DNA from 4 places in the Streptomyces sparsogenes subsp. cuspidosporus genome. Region 2 is predicted to be linked to each of the others. Evidence: riboswitches for the same ligand, from Rfam matches in the RefSeq annotation. Region 2 holds a riboswitch; each other region holds the start of a gene.
What was found. A riboswitch is a leader RNA that binds a small molecule or an ion and turns the genes downstream of it on or off. The one in region 2 is predicted to bind cyclic di-AMP.

Region 1 (4,190 bases), on a different contig from region 2:
AGCAACCGCCGGGTCGCGAGGGTGAACTCCTGACCGTCGCCCAGTTCTTCAAGCGTCGTTTCCGAGAGGTCCACCAACTCCGTCTCGACCCCGGTCGCCGCTCGCTCCATGACATCGTCCCCCTCTGGACACTCCGTGCCGGCTCAGGCGAGGCCCCTTCACATGGTGGCCCACCCGATAATGATTGCGGAAGGGCGAAAGGGGCCAGTGGGTGTCGGGCCCATCAAGATTTTCGGCCACCTGGGGGCGTCATCTGGCCGCGCTTCCCGGCCAATTCATTTCCGGCGCGTCGGGCCGGGCGCGGGGAGGCCGGGCGCGGGGAGGCCGGGCGCGGGGAGGGGGCAGCGGGCCCGCGCCCGGCCGGGGGTGCCGGGTCAGGGCCGGGAGCCCGGTTCGACGGCGGTGACTTCGAATACGCCGCCGCAGACCTGGAAGGAGCGCGCCGAGGTCTTCATGGAGCCGTAGGAGTCCGGCGGGTAGACGCGAATTTCGGACGCGGTCCGCCAGCAGGGCTTGTCGGACACGCCTTTGTTCAGGGTGTGCAGACTCGCGTAGGCGCTGCCGCCGGGTTTCAGGACGACCGTGGGTCCCGCCGCCCCGCGGCGCTTGGCGGGTTCGCCGATAGCGGTGCCGGGGCCGTCGAGCAGCGATACGCCGGGAAAGCCGGTCAGGGTGCAACTGGCGTCACCGGTATTGGTGAAGGCCAGGGGGACATAGACATTGCCCGCGCCGATATCCGCCCGGCCGGTGGACAGGTTCAGCCGGTCCTTCGAGCAGATGCGGCGGGCGGCGGGGGCGGCGGACGCGGCCTCGGTGGCGACGGACGGCTCGGCCGCCTTCGGCGCCTTCGTGGCGGCCCGGTCGGTCGAGGCGGGAGCGGCCTTGTCGTCCCGGCCTCCGCCGGGCGGGGCGGTGGGGTGCCGGGGGGCGCTCGCGGCCGAGCTGGGAGCGTCGGCCGAGCCGGGTGGCGCCGGCGCCCCGGACTTCGTATCGGCGCCGCAGGCCGTGACGGTGGCCAGCGCGCCGACGAGCAGTGCGGATACGGATAAGGCCGACGGCCGACGCCTCGTGGGCGCCCCGCCGTTCCGCTGTGCCATGGACAACCTCCTGTAGGTCGGGCATCCGGCGGCTCATCTGCCACCACGCCGAGTGCCCCGGCAGCCCCCGTCCATTCCCCTTCGGGCTCCCCTTCCCCCCATGAGCACCCTTATGTCCCCCACGGCATTAATCGCATAGCGGCGGTGATTCGGCATTGCGGATGCCCCGCCGCGATCACCGTCACAATCGCCCCGTCCGAAGCACGGTGACGCGGATCGCGGTGCATCGCCGGCCTGATCGATTTCCGGCCACAGGTCCGTCGAGACCTTGTCGTGACCAAAACGATGTGTTTACTGTGCCGCACCCGCCGGATTCCGTGCGGGGGCCTCCTCCGCCGGAGCGCCGAGTCCTGCCGTGGCGGAGGAGTGACACGACGACCTGTCACGGCAGGAGCGGGGGAACCAGGAAGGCGCCGGGCCACGCCACGTCGGGCGGCACGGCTAGGGGTGAAGCCACGTCACGGTGCCGGGGGCACCGAGCAAGGCGCGGCCGGGCAACTCCCGCCCGAACCCGACAGCTCACCTCGCAGGCGTCAGGAGAGGATGAGCTCAATGGCTGCACGCGGACGTCACCGCAGGCCCCGGCCCCGCCGCGTCTCCCGCGCCTCCCTCGCGTTCACCGCGGGCGGCGCCGGCGTCGCGCTGCCCCTCATAGGCGTCGGCCAGGCGAACGCCGCCTCCGTCGACACCTGGGACAAGGTGGCGGAGTGCGAGTCCACCGACAACTGGAGCATCAACACGGGGAACGGCTACTACGGCGGCCTGCAGTTCTCCCAGTCCACCTGGGAGGCGTTCGGCGGGACGGCCTACGCGGCGCGGGCCGATCTGGCCACCAAGGCCCAGCAGATAGCCGTCGCCGAGAAGGTGCTCGACGCCCAGGGCCCCGGCGCCTGGCCGGTCTGCTCGGTCAAGGCGGGCCTGACCCGCGGCGGTCAGCCCGCGGACGTCTCCCCCGGCACCGCGGCCTCCAAGGCCGCGCCCAGGACCACCCCGAAAGCCGCCCCGAAGGCCACCGCCGCACCGAAGGCCGCCCCCAGGACCGGCACCGAGGCCGCCGACCGGAGCGCGGCCGCCGCGGGGCGCTCCGGCTCCTCGTACACCGTGGTGAGCGGCGACACGCTGTCCCGGATCGCCGACGCGCGGGACGTGGACGGCGGCTGGCAGCGGCTCTACGACGCCAACCGCCGGGTCATCGGCGGCGACCCGGACCTGATCCACCCCGGCCAGAAGCTCACCCTCGACGCGAGCCGGGCCCCGGCCGGGCAGGCCCACCAGACCCGGCCGCGGGCCGGGCAGCCGGACCGGGCCGAGCAGACCGAGCAGGCCGCGCAGCGGGCCAAGCAGGCGGAGCGGGCCAGGCAGCGGGCCGAGCAGGCGGCTCAGCAGCGGGCGGAGCAGGCGCGGAAGGCGCGCGAGCGGGCCGGGCAGTCGGGCTCGTCGGCGCACTCCTCGTCGTCCTTCACCACGCCGGTCGCCGGCCATGCCATCGGCACCGCCTGGGGCGTCCCGGGCAGCCACTGGTCAAGCGGCCACCACACCGGCGTGGACTTCCCCGTGGCCACCGGCACCCAGGTGCGGGCGGTGGGCTCGGCGGAGGTGGTGGCCGCGGGCTGGGGTGGCGCGTACGGCTACCAGGTAGTGCTCCGCCACCCCGACGGCATGTACACCCAGTACGCGCACCTGTCCTCGCTGTCCGTCCACGTCGGCCAGAAGGTGAGCGGCGGCCACCAGATCGGCAGATCCGGGGCGACCGGCAACGTGACCGGCCCGCACGTCCACTTCGAGGTGCGCACCGGCCCCGACTACGGCTCGGACGTCAACCCGCTCGCCTATCTGCGGTCCAAGGGCGTCCAGATCTGAGGGTGTTCGAGGGTGATCCTCTGAGGGGCGTCTCCGAGGGGCGTCTCCGAGGGGGCGTCCCGTACGAACGGAACGGTGCTCTGCCGCGGCCCGATGGCCGCGGCAGGCCCGCCCTACATCACCAGATGTGCCTTCGCGTGCGTGACCTCCTCGATGTCGCCGCCCGCCTTCGAGATCAGCCGGTGAGCGAGGTTGTTCAGCGCCCGCGCCGCCGCGATCTCCTCGCCGACCCGCGGCTGTGCCGGGTCGTCGGGGTTCCGGTTCGCCCGGCCCTGAGCCAGCATCTCGGTCCCGTCGTGCATCCTCAGCCGGACGACCGCTTCGGTCAGCGGGCCGAGCTCACGAAATTCCATTTCGATGTCGCATCCCACGATCGTCTCCATCGCGGTCATCACCTCCTGCGTCACTTACCAGGATGCGCCTCACCTGGCATTCCGGGCGACCGGGACAGCAGGTCGACGACCTCCGCGTCGCTGGTCTGGGAGAAGTCCTCGTACCACTCGCCGACCGCCGAGAACTCCGCCGGGGTGGACAGGCACACCACGTCGTCCGCGTCCTGCCGCAGCGCCTCGGCGGCGTCCGGCGGCGCGACCGGGACGGCGAGGACCACCCGGGCGGCTCCCTGGGCCCGGGCGACCCGGCAGGCGGCCCGGGCCGTGGCGCCGGTGGCGATCCCGTCGTCCACGACGATCACCGTCCGGCCGCCGACCGCGACCCGCGGCCGACCGCGCCGGAACCGCCGCGCCTGCCGGGTCAGCTCCTCCTGCTCGTCACGCTCCACCTCCGCCAGCTCCTCCTCGCGCGCCCGGCTCATCCGCACGATCGCGTCGTGCACCACGCGCACCCCGCCCTCGCCGATGGCGCCGAAGCCCAGCTCGCGGTGGAAGGGGACGCCGAGCTTGCGCACGATGATCACGTCCAGGGGGGCCTCGAGCTCCCGCGCGACCTCGAAGCCCACCGGCACCCCGCCGCGCGGCAGCCCGAGCACCACCGGGTCCTCGTCGGCCAGCGGCCGCAGCCGGGCGGCCAGGCGCCGCCCGGCGTCCGCGCGGTCGACGAAGATCATGATCACCCCCAGCGCAGGAGACCGGACCGAAGAGCCGGCCGCCCGTCGCCTCGCCCGGCCCCCTTACGAATCAATCCGAGAATGCGCCCGTCCGCAAACCGGCGGGGACCCGGTCGGCCCCGCCGGCGCGCGCGAGTGGGCGGGGGCGGCCCACCCTGGAGCCATGG
Region 2 (4,190 bases):
CGCGTTTTGTGGTGAGTTTGGGACGGCGACACGCCGACACCACGGCGTGTCGCCGTCCCATACTCACCGCAAACAGAGTCACTCCGACGCCGACGTCAGCAGCGCCAGCTCCTCCTTCGTCAGCTCCAGGTCGGCCACCGCCAGCAGCGCCGGCAGCTGGTCCACCGTGCGCGCGCTGGCGATCGGCGCGACGACGGTGGGCTGGGCCGCCAGCCAGGCCAGGGCGACGGTCGCGTGCTCGGCGCCGTGGTTGGCGGCCACGTCGTCCAGGGCGGCGAGGACCTTCTGGCCGCGCTCGGTGTCCAGGTACTTGCCCGCGCCCTGGGCGCGGGCGCTGTCGATGGTGGCACCGGGGCGGTACTTGCCGGTGAGGAAGCCGGAGGCGAGGGCGTAGTACGGGACGGTCGCCACGCCGTGGCGGGCGGCGACCTCGGCCAGCTCGCCCTCGAAGGTGTCGCGGGAGACCAGGTTGTAGTGCGGCTGGAGGGCCACGTAGCGGGCCAGGTTCTCCTTCGCGGAGAAGTCCAGGGCCGCCTCCAGGCGCTCGGCGGAGATGTTGGAGGCCGCGATCTCGCGGACCTTGCCCGCCTTCACCAGCTCGTCCAGCGTGGAGATGATCTCCTCGATCGGCACCGAGGGGTCGTCGTAGTGGGTGTAGTACAGGTCGATGTAGTCGGTGCGCAGGCGCTTCAGGGACTCGTCGACGCCCGCCTTGACGGCCGCTGCGGACAGGCCGCGCGGGGTGGGGACGCCGGCGCCGACCTTGGTGGCGAGGACGATGTCGGCGCGGTCGCCGCGGGAGGCGAGCCAGTCGCCGATGATGGTCTCGGACTCCCCGCCCGAGTTGCCCGGCGCCCAGGCGGAGTAGACGTCCGCGGTGTCGATGAAGTTGCCGCCCGCCGCCGCGTAGGCGTCGAGCACGGCGAAGGACTCGGCCTCGTCCGCCGTCCAGCCGAAGACGTTCCCGCCGAGCGAGAGCGGGTGGACGGACAGACCGCCGATCCGCTTGCGGTGGCCGGGCTGGGTGGTCTGCGGGGACTGCGGGGTCTGTGTGGTGTCAGCCATACGTTGTTTCAGCGCGGGGGCGGAGGGGCGTATTCCCCCGTCGTGGCCCGCACTCACCCAAGATCTCGTAAACGGGCGGGCCAAGCGCCCGTGAAACCATGCCTCGTGAAAAAGGCCTCGTGAAAAGACCGACGGCCCTGGCGTCAAGGGGGGAGAGAGCGCCAGGGCCGCCGGGGTTTCGGGGCCGGACCGGTCACCCGGTCGGGAGGTCCGGGAGGTCACCCGGTCGGGAAGTCACCCGGTCGGGAGGCCACCGGGCAGGAGGTGACGGTCGCCGGTCATGGGGTCAGTCCGTGGTCGCGGAGCCAGGGCATCGGGTTGATCGGGCCGCCGCCGCCCGGCCGGACCTCCAGGTGGAGGTGCGGGCCGGTCACATTGCCCGTGGCGCCGACGCGTCCGATCACCTCGCCGGTCGTCACCGAGCCGGACGTACGGACCATCGAGGACAGGTGGCAGTACCAGATCTCGGTGCCGTCCTCGAGCTTGAGCACGATGCGGTAGCCGTACGAACCGGCCCACCCGGCCGAGGTGATGGTGCCGCCGTGGACCGCCTTGACCGGGGTGCCGGTGGGGGCGGCGAAGTCCTGGCCGGTGTGGTCGGCCGACCACATGTCGCCCGCCTGGCCGAAGGACGCGGTCAGGGTGTAGGAGGCGACGGGGAGGGTGTACTGGGCGGCGAGCTTGGCCAGCCGCTCGGCCTCGGCCTTCTTGCGGGCCGCCTCCTCGGCCTTCCGCTTGGCCTCCGCCTCGGCGGCCTTCTTCTTCGCGTCGATGTCGGACTGCCGCTCCGCCGCCGCGTCGGCGGCCTTCTGGGCGGCGGCCCGGGCCGCGGCCTGGCGCTGCGACTCGTCGGCGGCGTTCTGCTGGTTCTCGGCCTGCTGCAGGATGCGGGCGCGCAGCGCCTCGCCCGCGTCGGTGGCGCCGTTGGCCTGGTCCTCGGTGGTCAGGCCGGCCTGGGAGAGGGGGGCCGCGGAGGTGGCGGGGCCGTCGGAGTCCGAGTCGGAGTCGGAGATCAGCGAGCCGATGCCGGGCAGGTCCGCGGCGTCGGGGAGGGCCTCCTTGACCTGGCCGGCGATGTGGCCGAGGTCCGGCATGGAGATGGGGGCCTTGGGGCGGTCCTTGGCGCTGGCCATTCCGCCCGCGCCGACGGCCGCGATCACGCCGACGCCGAGGACGGCGCCGCTGCGCGCCATCGTGCCGCCGCGCTGCTTGGGGACGCGGTGCCGGCCGCGCACGGGGGCTATGGACTCCTCGGTGGGATTCCACTCCTCCCACGTCTCGGTGTCCCGGCCGGCCTTCGCCTCGGCGGCCGGTTCGAACCAGGAGCCGTAGCGGGTCGCTGTCCCCGCTCCGGCACCGGATGTGCGGGACGGGGCTTCTTCAAGGGCAGACCTGTTGGACGCCACGCGGGCGCACTCCTTTCCTTCCCTCTCGCCTACCGGGTTAGCTGACGGGTTCGGAGCAGGAAGGTCTCCTACGGGTCAGGTTCGACCCGATTCACCCCAAGGTTGGTGGTTCCCCGGTTCCCTTGGTGTTGCTTTGTCGCTGTGCTGCTGGTGCTGCTGCTGTGCGTGCGGGATTCGGCGACGGCGCACGGTGCCGCCTCTTGCGGCGGCGGTGACGACCGCGCTGCGTTATCGAACGTTAATAGAAGCCGTGACGTGATTCCAAGCTGTTCCGGGGAATCAGAGGAACCTTTGAGGTGAACTTAACGCCCAACTTCGGGCAAACGAGGGCGAGTCAGTGGTGTCGTGGGCACGCTCAGAAACGCTCTCGGGTTGATCGTGTGTCAATTGTTACCCGAAACGATCACGCTCCACTACGGAGCGTGTCCTACGGAGCGTGTTCGGGTACGGCGCCGGACGTCACCGGCGCGCGGCGCAGCGCCAGCAGCGCCATGTCGTCCGTGGTGCCGCCGCCCGTGTGCCGTTCCACATCCGCCACCAGGGCGTCGAGCAGCTCCACCGGGGTGGCGAAGCGGCGGCCGCGCAGCCGGGCCTCCGGGTCGTAGAAGGTGCCCTGCGCGTCGCGTGCCTCGCTCACCCCGTCGGTGAACAGCAGCAGGGTCACCCCCTCCGCGAAGGGCAGCTCCTCCACCCGGTCCGGCCAGGCCCCCAGGTCGCCCATCCCCAGCGGCAGCGCCGGCACCTCGGGCTCGGCGGAGCGCACCGAGCCGTCCGCGTGCAGCAGGAGCGGCGCGGGGTGGCCCCTGTTGATCAGCCGGAGCAGGGAGTCGCCGCGCGGGATCTCGGCCAGCACCGCCGTGATGAACCCCTCGATCTGCTCGAAGTCGGCCCGCCGGGCCCGCTCGCGCTGCAGCGCCCGCTCCAGCCGGAGCGCGAGCCCCTCCAGCGTCGCCTCCTGCTCGGCGGCCTCCCGGAACGCGCCGACGGTGATCGCGACCACCTCGACCGCCCCCAGCCCCTTGCCCCGTACGTCGCCGATGAGCATCCGTACGCCGTGCGGGGTGTCCTGCACGGCGTACAGGTCGCCGCCGATCGCGGCGTCCTGCTCCGCCGCCACGTACCGGGCCGCGACGTCCAGGCCGGCGAGCCGGGCCGGCGGCACGGGAAGCACGGCGCGCTGGGCCGCCTCCGCGATGCCGCGGGCCGAGGCCAGCCGCCTGCCGCCGCGGCGGACGACGTGGCTGATGAGGAGTGCCAGCAGGGCGACCGTCACGACGGTGGCGATCTCGGTGGCCGACTGGGCCCAGTCCCGGACCCCGTGCAGCTCGGCCAGCAGGCAGGCGGCGGTGACGGCGAGGGCCCCGGTGAGGGCGGTCAGCCGCAGCGGATAGAGGGGGGCGGCGACCAGCGGGGCGGCGGCGAAGAAGGGCGCGGCGGTGTAGGCCGGCGGGCTGCTGATGTCGTAGACGACCCCGCCCACGATGAGGATGGCGGGGAGCCAGGACGCGAAGCGGGGGCTGGGCATGCCCTCGGGCGCCTCGTCCCCCGCGCGGGGCGCGTCCGCGCGCGGCCTCGCGCGCCGGGGCACGTGCGGGCCCGTACGCCGTGCGGGTCTCGTACGCCGCGCCGGGCGCCCTTCGCCGCGCGGGTCCGTACGGGCGTCCGTACGCGCTCTGCTCCCTCGCACCCGCACCGGTCGCTCCCGCTTCCCTGGCCCGC
Region 3 (4,190 bases), on a different contig from region 2:
GCGCATCGTCGACCGCGTCAGATACAGCCGCTCGCGGGCGCGCGTGATGCCGACGTACGCCAGCCGCCGCTCCTCCTCCAGCTCCTTGGTCTGGCCGAGCGCGCGCATGTGGGGGAAGACCCCGTCCTCCATGCCGCTGAGGAAGACCACCGGGAACTCCAGGCCCTTGGCGGTGTGCAGCGTCATCAGGGTGATGACCCCGGAGCCCTCGGTGTCGTCGTCGGGGATCTGGTCGGAGTCGGCGACGAGCGCGACCTGCTCCAGGAACTCCGCGAGCGTGCCCGGGTTCTCCTCGCCGCGCTCCTGCTCGTACTCCAGGGCGACGGCCGCGAGCTCCTGGAGGTTCTCGATACGGGTCTCGTCCTGCGGGTCCGTGGACGCCTGCAACTCGGCCAGATAGCCCGTGCGCTCGAGCACCGCCTCCAGCACGGTGGCCGGCCCCGCGCCCGACTCGGCGATCGTCCGCAGCTCCTCCATCAGCACGTTGAACCGCTTCACCGCGTTTGCCGAGCGGGCCGCCATGCCGTACGCCTCGTCGACCCGGCGCAGCGCCTGCGGGAAGGTGATCTTCTCGCGCAGCGCCAGCGCGTCGATCATCGCCTCGGCGCGCTCGCCGATGCCGCGCTTCGGCACGTTCAGAATCCGGCGCAGCGGGACGGCGTCCTCCGGGTTGGCCAGCACCCGCAGATACGCGAGGACGTCGCGAACCTCCTTGCGCTCGTAGAAGCGCACGCCGCCGACGACCTTGTACGGCAGCCCGACCCGGATGAAGACCTCTTCGAAGACACGGGACTGGGCGTTGGTCCGGTAGAAGACGGCCACGTCCCCGGCCCGGGCCTCGCCGGCGTCCGTCAGCCGGTCGATCTCGTCGGCGACGAACTGCGCCTCGTCGTGCTCGGTGTCGGCGACATAGCCGGTGATGGTGGCGCCGGCGCCGGCCTCGGTCCACAGGTTCTTCGGGCGGCGGTTCTCGTTGCGCTCGATGACGGCGTTGGCCGCGCTGAGGATCGTCTGGGTGGAGCGGTAGTTCTGCTCCAGCAGGATGGTGGTGGCGTCCGGGTAGTCCTCCTCGAACTGGAGGATGTTACGGATCGTGGCGCCCCGGAAGGCGTAGATCGACTGGTCGGCGTCGCCCACCACGCACAGCTCGGCGGGCGGGATCGCGTCGCCGCCGTCACCCTCGCCGCCGTCGCCGCCGGCGGCCACCGGGCCGGTGCCCACCAGCTCGCGCACCAGCGTGTACTGCGCGTGGTTGGTGTCCTGGTACTCGTCGACCAGGACGTGCCGGAAGCGGCGGCGGTAGTGCTCGGCGACGTCCGGGAACGCCTGGAGCAGATTGACCGTCGTCATGATGATGTCGTCGAAGTCGAGGGCATTGGCCTCGCGCAGCCGCGACTGGTACATCGCGTACGCCTCGGCGAGGGTCTTCTCGAAGCCGTCCGACGCCTGTCCGGCGAAGGTCTCCTCGTCGATGAGCTCGTTCTTCAGGTTGGAGATCTTGGCGCTGAAGGACTTGGGCGGATACCGCTTGGGGTCGAGGTCCAGGTCCCGGCACACCAGCGCCATCAGCCGCTTGGAGTCGGCCGCGTCGTAGATCGAGAAGGAGGACGTGAAGCCGAGCTTCTTGGACTCGCGGCGCAGGATGCGCACACAGGCGCTGTGGAAGGTCGATACCCACATGGCCTTGGCGCGCGGGCCGACCAGCTCCTCGACCCGCTCCTTCATCTCGCCCGCGGCCTTGTTGGTGAAGGTGATGGCGAGGATCTGGCCGGGGTGGACCCCGCGCGCGCCGAGCAGATGCGCGATGCGGTGGGTGAGCACCCGGGTCTTGCCGGATCCGGCACCCGCGACGATCAGCAGCGGCGAGCCGGTGTGGACCACGGCGGCTCTCTGCTGCTCGTTGAGCCCCTCGAGCAGCGCGGCCGGGTCCACGGCGGGCCGGGCGGCGCCGTCGCGGTAGTACGCCTCCCGGGGGGCGGGCGCGTCGAACCTCCCGGCGAAGAGGTCGTGCGGGACGTCCTCACCGGCGGGCCGGCCGTCGTCCTCGGGCGGCGGGGGCTCCTCGTCCGGGGGCCCGAGATCCGCCAGGAAGCTGTCGTCAAAGAGGCTGCTCATCGCTCACCGAGTCTAGGACGCCGCACTGACAGCGTACGTACGGATGTCACGAAACGGTTTCGGGGCAATTCGAACACAGGCTTCACACGGGCCCCACAAGCCCGCTACCGTCCACCGTCAGGCGGCCCGGAACCCGTCGGCGACCGCGCCGGCACGGGCTGTCTCCGCCGAGTCCGGCCCCGCCGCGAGGCGGCTGGAGCCGGGGACCCACGCGCATCACCGGGGTGAATCGGCCCGTGCGGCGACCCAGCCGCCGCACGGCCCGTAGGGCAGCCTTCCGACGCCCGAACCCGACAGCTAACCCGGTAGGCGGTCCACGGAAGGAGTCGCCTCCCTTGGCGTCGCACCGCAAGCCCCGGGCCCGGACACTGGACTCGGCCACCGGCCGCCGCACCGCCGTCTCCGTCACCATGGCGGCCCTCGCGTCCGTCACCCTGCTGAGCCAGACGGCGAGCGCCGAGCCCGGCAAGCCCAAGCCGTCGATCGAAGAGGTCAAGAAGAAGGTCGACACGCTCTACCACCAGGCGGAGTCCGCCACCCAGGGCTACAACGCGGCCAAGGAGCGCACGGGCGCGCAGCGCGCCAAGGTGGACAAGCTGCTCGACGGCATCGCCGACCGGGCCGAGAAGCTGAACGAGGCACAGCGGACGCTGGGCACCTACGCGGCGGCGCAGTACCGCGGCGGCGGCATGGCCTCCTCCACCGCGACCCTGCTGTTCGCCTCCGACCCGCAGGGCATCTTCGACCAGTCCCACCTGATGGACCGGCTGACCAAAAGGCAGAAGAAGGCCGTCGCCGACTTCAGGTCGCAGCAGGCGAAGGCCGCCGAGGAGCGCGCGAAGGCCACCGAGTCCCTGGCCGCGCTGACCCGCTCCCAGGAGCAGCTGAAGACCAGGAAGAAGACCGTCCAGGACAAGCTCACCCAGGCCCGCCGGCTGCTGTCCGAGCTGACCGCCGAGGAGAAGGCGCGGCTGGCGGCGATCGAGCGGAAGAAGGCGGAGGAGGCCCGCCGCAAGGCCGCGGAGCTGGCGCGGAAGCAGCGGGAGGCGGCGGAGCGGCAGCGGGAGCAGCAGCAGGACCAGGGCGGCGGCTCCGGCTCGACCACCCCGTCGGGGTCCTCCGACACCTCCGGCGGCTCGCACTCCACCAGGGCCGACAAGGCCATCGCCTTCGCGCGCTCGCAGCTCGGCAAGCCGTACGTCTGGGGCGCGACCGGCCCCAACTCCTACGACTGCTCGGGGCTCACCCAGGCCGCATGGAAGACCGCCGGGGTCTCACTGCCGCGCACCACCTGGGACCAGGTGAAGGTCGGCACCCGCGTGTCGACCTCCGACCTCCAGCCGGGCGATCTCGTCTTCTTCTATGACGACATCAGCCATGTCGGTCTCTATATAGGCGACGGAATGATGATCCACGCCCCCAAGCCGGGTGATGTGGTCAAGAAGGCGCCGATCACCGAGATGCCGATCTACGGAAGCGTCCGCCCGGCGTAGCCGGTCACGCCAACGGGCAGGTCAGCCCGTCGCGTCAAACCGGTCGGGTCGAACCGGTCGGGTCGAACCGGTCGGGTCGAACCGGTCGCGCTCCCGGGCCCCGGACGGCGGCCGACCGCCGCCGCCCAGGGCCCGGGGGCCGGCTCAGGTGCCGGGCTTGCGGCCGTAGACGAAGACGTCGTCGCCGTTCCGCAGCATGCTCCAGTACTTCTTGGCGTCGGCCTTGCGCATGTTGACGCAGCCGTGGGAGCCGGGCGGCGACCACACGCTGCCCGCGATGGAGTGGAAGGCCTGGCCGCCGTCGAAGAACTGGCTGTAGGGCATCGCCACGTCGTAGATCGTCGACCAGTGGTCGATGTCCCGCCAGTAGATCTTCTTCAGCCCGCCCCGGGTCTCGTACCGGTCACGGCCGGTGCGCACCGGCACCGGGCCGAACTTCAGCCGCGAGCCGTCCTGGATCCAGCTCAGCTGGCGGGTGAGGTCCACGCAGGCGATGCGGCCCTTGTTGGTGGGGCACTTCCTCGCCTTGTTCGGGTTGTGCCCCGCCGCCTTCTGCTTGTTGATCAGGTCCATCACGCCCCA
Region 4 (4,190 bases), on a different contig from region 2:
AGCTGGTCGCGGAGGGGCTGGAGGAGCTTCCGGAGACCGTCTGAGCGAAGGCGCGTTTCCTCGCCATCTCCGCGCGGCGCGGCCGCGGTGACCCGTCCCGGGTGGCCGCGGCCGCGTTTTTCATGCTTTCCGCCGCCCGCCGGAGCGGGGCAGAAATTCAGGGCACCAATGCGGGACGGTGACACGGGACGGCAATGCGGGGCAGCGATACAGGCCGGCGATACAGGCCGACAATGCGGGGCGGTAATCCCCATCATTTTTATAGGGGGCCGCTGTTAATTCCGGAGGCCCGTCGTGTTGACGGGAGGTTTCGAAGTCCTCACACCGGGGGCGGGGCGGCGCAGCCGGTATTCCGACATCGAGCGCTCGGCGTGCGCCGCGGCGAGCGCCCGCGCGCGGTCGGCGTCGCCGCGCGCCACGGCGTCCACCAGCGCGCCGTGCTCGCCCCAGGACTCGACGGCCCGGGACGAGAAGTCGGGGCGCGGGGCGCCCCCCGGGGCGGGCGGCGCGGCCCGGCGGGCCGGTTCCACCGTGTACACCCAGGCGATCTTGCGCCGCAGCTGTACCAGCAGCCCGGCCAGGCTCGGGGTGCCGGAGGCCTGGGCCAGCGTCTCGTGGAACCAGTCGCTCAGCGCCCGCAGCTCGCCCAACTGGCCGTGCCGGGCCCGCTCCTGGCCGAGCCGGACCAGGCCGCGCAGCACCTTCAGATGCGCCTCGGTGCGGCGCTGGGCCGCCCGCGCGGCGCCCAGCGGCTCCAGCAGCGCGCGGATGTCCAGCAGGTCGGCGGCCTCCCGCTCGGACGGCTGCGCGACACACGCGCCCGCGTGCCTGCGGGTGGTCACGAAGCCCTCCGACTCCAGCGTGCGCAGCGCCTCGCGCACGGGCACCCGGGAGACGCCGTAGCGCCGGGCGAGGAGGTCCTCGATCAGCCGGCTGCCCGGCGCGAAGGTGCCGGAGACGATGTCGTCGCGGATCGCCGTACACACCGCGTGCGCCGAAATTCGGCGACCTCCCTGGATCGCGGTCGTATCGCCGTTCACTTCCGGTCCCGCATCGTCGAACCTCCGCCTTAATCTCCGCGAAACGCAGCCGATTGACGCGTATTCAGCGACTCTATTCGAAGCGGCTTCGTTTTCCGACCGGCGGGAGGATTTCATGGAAATTTTTTGGCCAGGGCGGGCGGGTATGCCGAAGGCCCCCGGTCCGCTGGACCGGGGGCCTTCGTGGCGTCGGTGGGCCTGCGCCTGGCGGATGGCGCGCCTGTCAGATGTTGACGCCGTGCGAGCGCAGGTAGGCGACGGGGTCGATGTCCGAGCCGTAGTCGGGGCTGGTGCGGGCCTCGAAGTGCAGATGCGGCCCGGTCACATTGCCCGTGTCGCCGGACAGCCCGATCTGCTGGCCGGGGGTGACGGTCTGGCCCACGGAGACGCCGATGGACGACAGGTGGCCGTACTGGGTGTAGGTGCCGTCGTTCATCTTGATCACGACGTTGTTGCCGTACGCGCCGCCCCAGCCGGCCTCGACGACGGTGCCGGAGCCCACGGAGTGCACCGGGGTCCCGGTCGCGGCGTGGAAGTCCACCCCGGTGTGGCTGCCGGAGGACCACAGGCCGCTGGAGGACTGGTAGCTGGTGGAGACGTACGAGCCGGTGACCGGCAGCACGAACGTGTTCAGCCGCTTGCGCTCGGCCTCGCGCGCGGCCCGCTCCTTGGCCTCGCGCTCCTGCTTGGCCTTCTTCGCGGCCGCCTCGGCCTTCCGCTTGGCCTCGGCCGCCTGCCTCGCGGCCTCCTTGCGAGCCTGGGCCTGCGCGGCCGCCTTGGCGGCGGCCTCGTCGGCGGCGCTCTGCTGGGTCTGTGCCTGGGCCGCGACCTGGTCGGCGAGTTCACCGCCGATGGCGACGGCCTGGCGCAGCCCGGTGTCCTCGGCGGTGAGGCCGTCGTCCGTCGCGGCGAGGGCCGGGGCGGCGAGACCGGCCACCACGCCGGTGGCGGCAAGGGTGGCTATGCCCGCGAGGTTCGCGCCGGAGCGGACGGCGCGGGGGGCGCGACTGGGTCGGCGGTGCTTCCCGGTGGCACGGGTGAACGCCATCGTGTGGCGCACTCCTTTCCTTCCTTCTCGCCTACCGGGTTAGCTGTCGGGTTCGGAGCAGGAAGGTCTCCTACGGGCCCCTCGTCCCTCGCGGGGAGGTCACCCGATTCACCCCTGGGAATCGCCCCTCGGACGCCGCGGACGGCGCCGGGCGAGGCTGGTTCCCCGGCTCCCCTGGCTCGCGCCGTACGGGGACTCGGCGATGGTTGCCCGTGCCGCGGGTGCGGCGTGGCTCGGGCGGACAACCGCACTGACGCTAAACGGCACCACTTTCGATCGCCAAACGGTTCCACTCTTTTGTTGGTTTCCCCACAGACACGCCCGACCAGACGGGCGACCTCTGCTATAAAGCGGGCAAACAGGAGGACCCCGGCGCCTGAAACGGCGCCAGGGTCCCTTTTCTCACGGTCTGTTCGGCCCGCTCGCGCGGCCCTCCCGACGGATCAGCCCTGGATGACGCGCACCTCGCCGATGCCCAGCGTCTTGACCGGCTCCTCGATCTTCGAGGCGTCGCCGACGAGCACCGTGACCAGCCGGTCGGGCGGGAAGGCGCTCACCACCGCGGCGGTCGCCTCCACCGTGCCGGTCTCCGCGAGACGGGTGTACAGCTGCGCCTGGAAGTCATCCGGCAGGTGCTGCTCGACCTGGTCGGCGAGGGTGCCCGCGACGGCGGCCGCCGTCTCGTACTTCAGCGGGGCCACCCCGACGAGGTTCTGCACGGCGACGTCGCGCTCGGCGTCAGTGAGGCCCTCCTCCTTCAGCGTGCCCAGCACCTTCCACAGGTCCTCCAGGGCCGGGCCGGTGACCTCGGTGGCCACCGAGCCGCTGATGGCCAGCATCGCCGCGCCCGTGGCTCCTCCGGAGGCGTCCGGGGCCGTCGAGCGCAGCACCTGGCCGAAGGCCCGCACGCCGTAGGTGTAGCCCTTCTCCTCGCGCAGCACCCGGTCGAGCCGGGAGGTGAGGGTGCCGCCCAGGCAGTAGGTGCCCAGCACCTGGGCGGGCCAGACCCGGTCGTGCCGGTCGGCGCCGATCCGCCCGATGAGCAGCTGCGTCTGCACCGCGCCCGGCCGGTCCACGATGACCACCCGGCCGGTGTCGTCGGCGGTGATCGGCGCCATCGGGCGCGGCTCGGCGGCGCCCCCGGTCCAGGTGCCGAGGGTCTCGGCCAGCGCCTTGTCGAGGTCGACGCCGGTCAGGTCGCCGACCACCACGGCGGTCGTGGTGGAGGGGCGGACATGCGCCTCGTAGAAGGCCCGCACGGCCGCGGCGTCGATGCCCTCGACGGTCTCCTGGGTGCCCTGGCGCGGCCGGGACATCCGGGCCTCGGCCGGGAAGAGCTCCTTCGACAGCGCCATCGAGGCGCGCCGGGCGGGGTTGGCCAGCTCGTGCGGGATCTCGTCCAGGCGGTTGCGCACCAGCCGCTCGACCTCGCCCTCGGGGAAGGCGGGCGCGCGCAGCGCGTCGGCCAGCAGGCCGAGCGCCTTGGGCAGCCGGGAGACGGGGACCTCCAGCGACACCCGGACGCCGGGGTGGTCCGCGTGGGCGTCCAAGGTGGCACCGCAGCGCTCCAGCTCGGCCGCGAACTCCTCGGCGGTGTGCTTGTCGGTGCCCTCGGACAGGGCGCGGGCCATGATCGTGGCGATGCCGTCGAGCCCGGCCGGCTCGGCCTCCAGCGGGGCGGCCAGGTTGATCTCCACGGCGACGACCTGCTGGCCGGGGCGGTGGCAGCGCAGCACGGTCAGCCCGTTGGACAGCTCGGCGCGCTCGGGGGCCGGGAACGCCCACGGCTTGGCGGCGCCCGGCCGCGGCTGCGGGTGGAAGGTCATGGTGGTGGTGACGGCGTCGCTCACTGGGCCGACTCCCCTTCTGCGTCGTTGTCCTCGGCGGTGTCGTCGGCCTGCTGGGCGCCCTGGACCGGTTCGTAGACCAGCACCGCGCGGTTGTCGGGGCGCAGCCTGGCCTGGGCCACGGCCCGCACCTCCTCGGCCGTCACCTGGAGGACCCGCTCCACGGCGGTCAGCGCCAGCTGCGGGTCGCCGAACAGCACCGCGTAACGGCACAGCTCGTCGGCGCGGCCGCCGACCGTGGCCAGCCGGTCCAGC

Region 1: another riboswitch for cyclic di-AMP. It lies ahead of ABFY07_RS23275 (transglycosylase family protein); the one in region 2 lies ahead of ABFY07_RS35945 (M23 family metallopeptidase).
Region 3: another riboswitch for cyclic di-AMP. It lies ahead of ABFY07_RS34580 (C40 family peptidase); the one in region 2 lies ahead of ABFY07_RS35945 (M23 family metallopeptidase).
Region 4: another riboswitch for cyclic di-AMP. It lies ahead of ABFY07_RS14070 (M23 family metallopeptidase); the one in region 2 lies ahead of ABFY07_RS35945 (M23 family metallopeptidase).

What each region holds. Positions count from the first base shown of each region.
Region 1 covers NZ_BAAASD010000020.1:97,836-102,025, reverse strand. Annotated here, with positions in the region: gene ABFY07_RS23280 (DUF4232 domain-containing protein) at 375-1,097, opposite strand; cyclic di-AMP (ydaO/yuaA leader) riboswitch at 1,463-1,644, shown strand; gene ABFY07_RS23275 (transglycosylase family protein) at 1,650-2,957, shown strand; gene ABFY07_RS23270 (dsRBD fold-containing protein) at 3,071-3,340, opposite strand; partial or broken gene ABFY07_RS23265 (phosphoribosyltransferase) at 3,385-4,023, opposite strand; gene ABFY07_RS23260 (hypothetical protein) at 4,187-4,190, shown strand, end outside.
Region 2 covers NZ_BAAASD010000048.1:7,746-11,935, forward strand. Annotated here, with positions in the region: gene ABFY07_RS35940 (aldo/keto reductase) at 79-1,065, opposite strand; gene ABFY07_RS35945 (M23 family metallopeptidase) at 1,344-2,471, opposite strand; cyclic di-AMP (ydaO/yuaA leader) riboswitch at 2,483-2,620, opposite strand; gene ABFY07_RS35950 (PP2C family protein-serine/threonine phosphatase) at 2,899-3,996, opposite strand.
Region 3 covers NZ_BAAASD010000043.1:37,712-41,901, reverse strand. Annotated here, with positions in the region: gene pcrA (DNA helicase PcrA) at 1-2,115, opposite strand, end outside; cyclic di-AMP (ydaO/yuaA leader) riboswitch at 2,271-2,442, shown strand; gene ABFY07_RS34580 (C40 family peptidase) at 2,451-3,608, shown strand; gene ABFY07_RS34575 (L,D-transpeptidase) at 3,753-4,190, opposite strand, start outside.
Region 4 covers NZ_BAAASD010000009.1:103,065-107,254, reverse strand. Annotated here, with positions in the region: gene ABFY07_RS14080 (HPr family phosphocarrier protein) at 1-44, shown strand, start outside; gene ABFY07_RS14075 (GntR family transcriptional regulator) at 276-986, opposite strand; gene ABFY07_RS14070 (M23 family metallopeptidase) at 1,264-2,088, opposite strand; cyclic di-AMP (ydaO/yuaA leader) riboswitch at 2,103-2,300, opposite strand; gene ABFY07_RS14065 (M16 family metallopeptidase) at 2,532-3,938, opposite strand; gene ABFY07_RS14060 (M16 family metallopeptidase) at 3,935-4,190, opposite strand, start outside.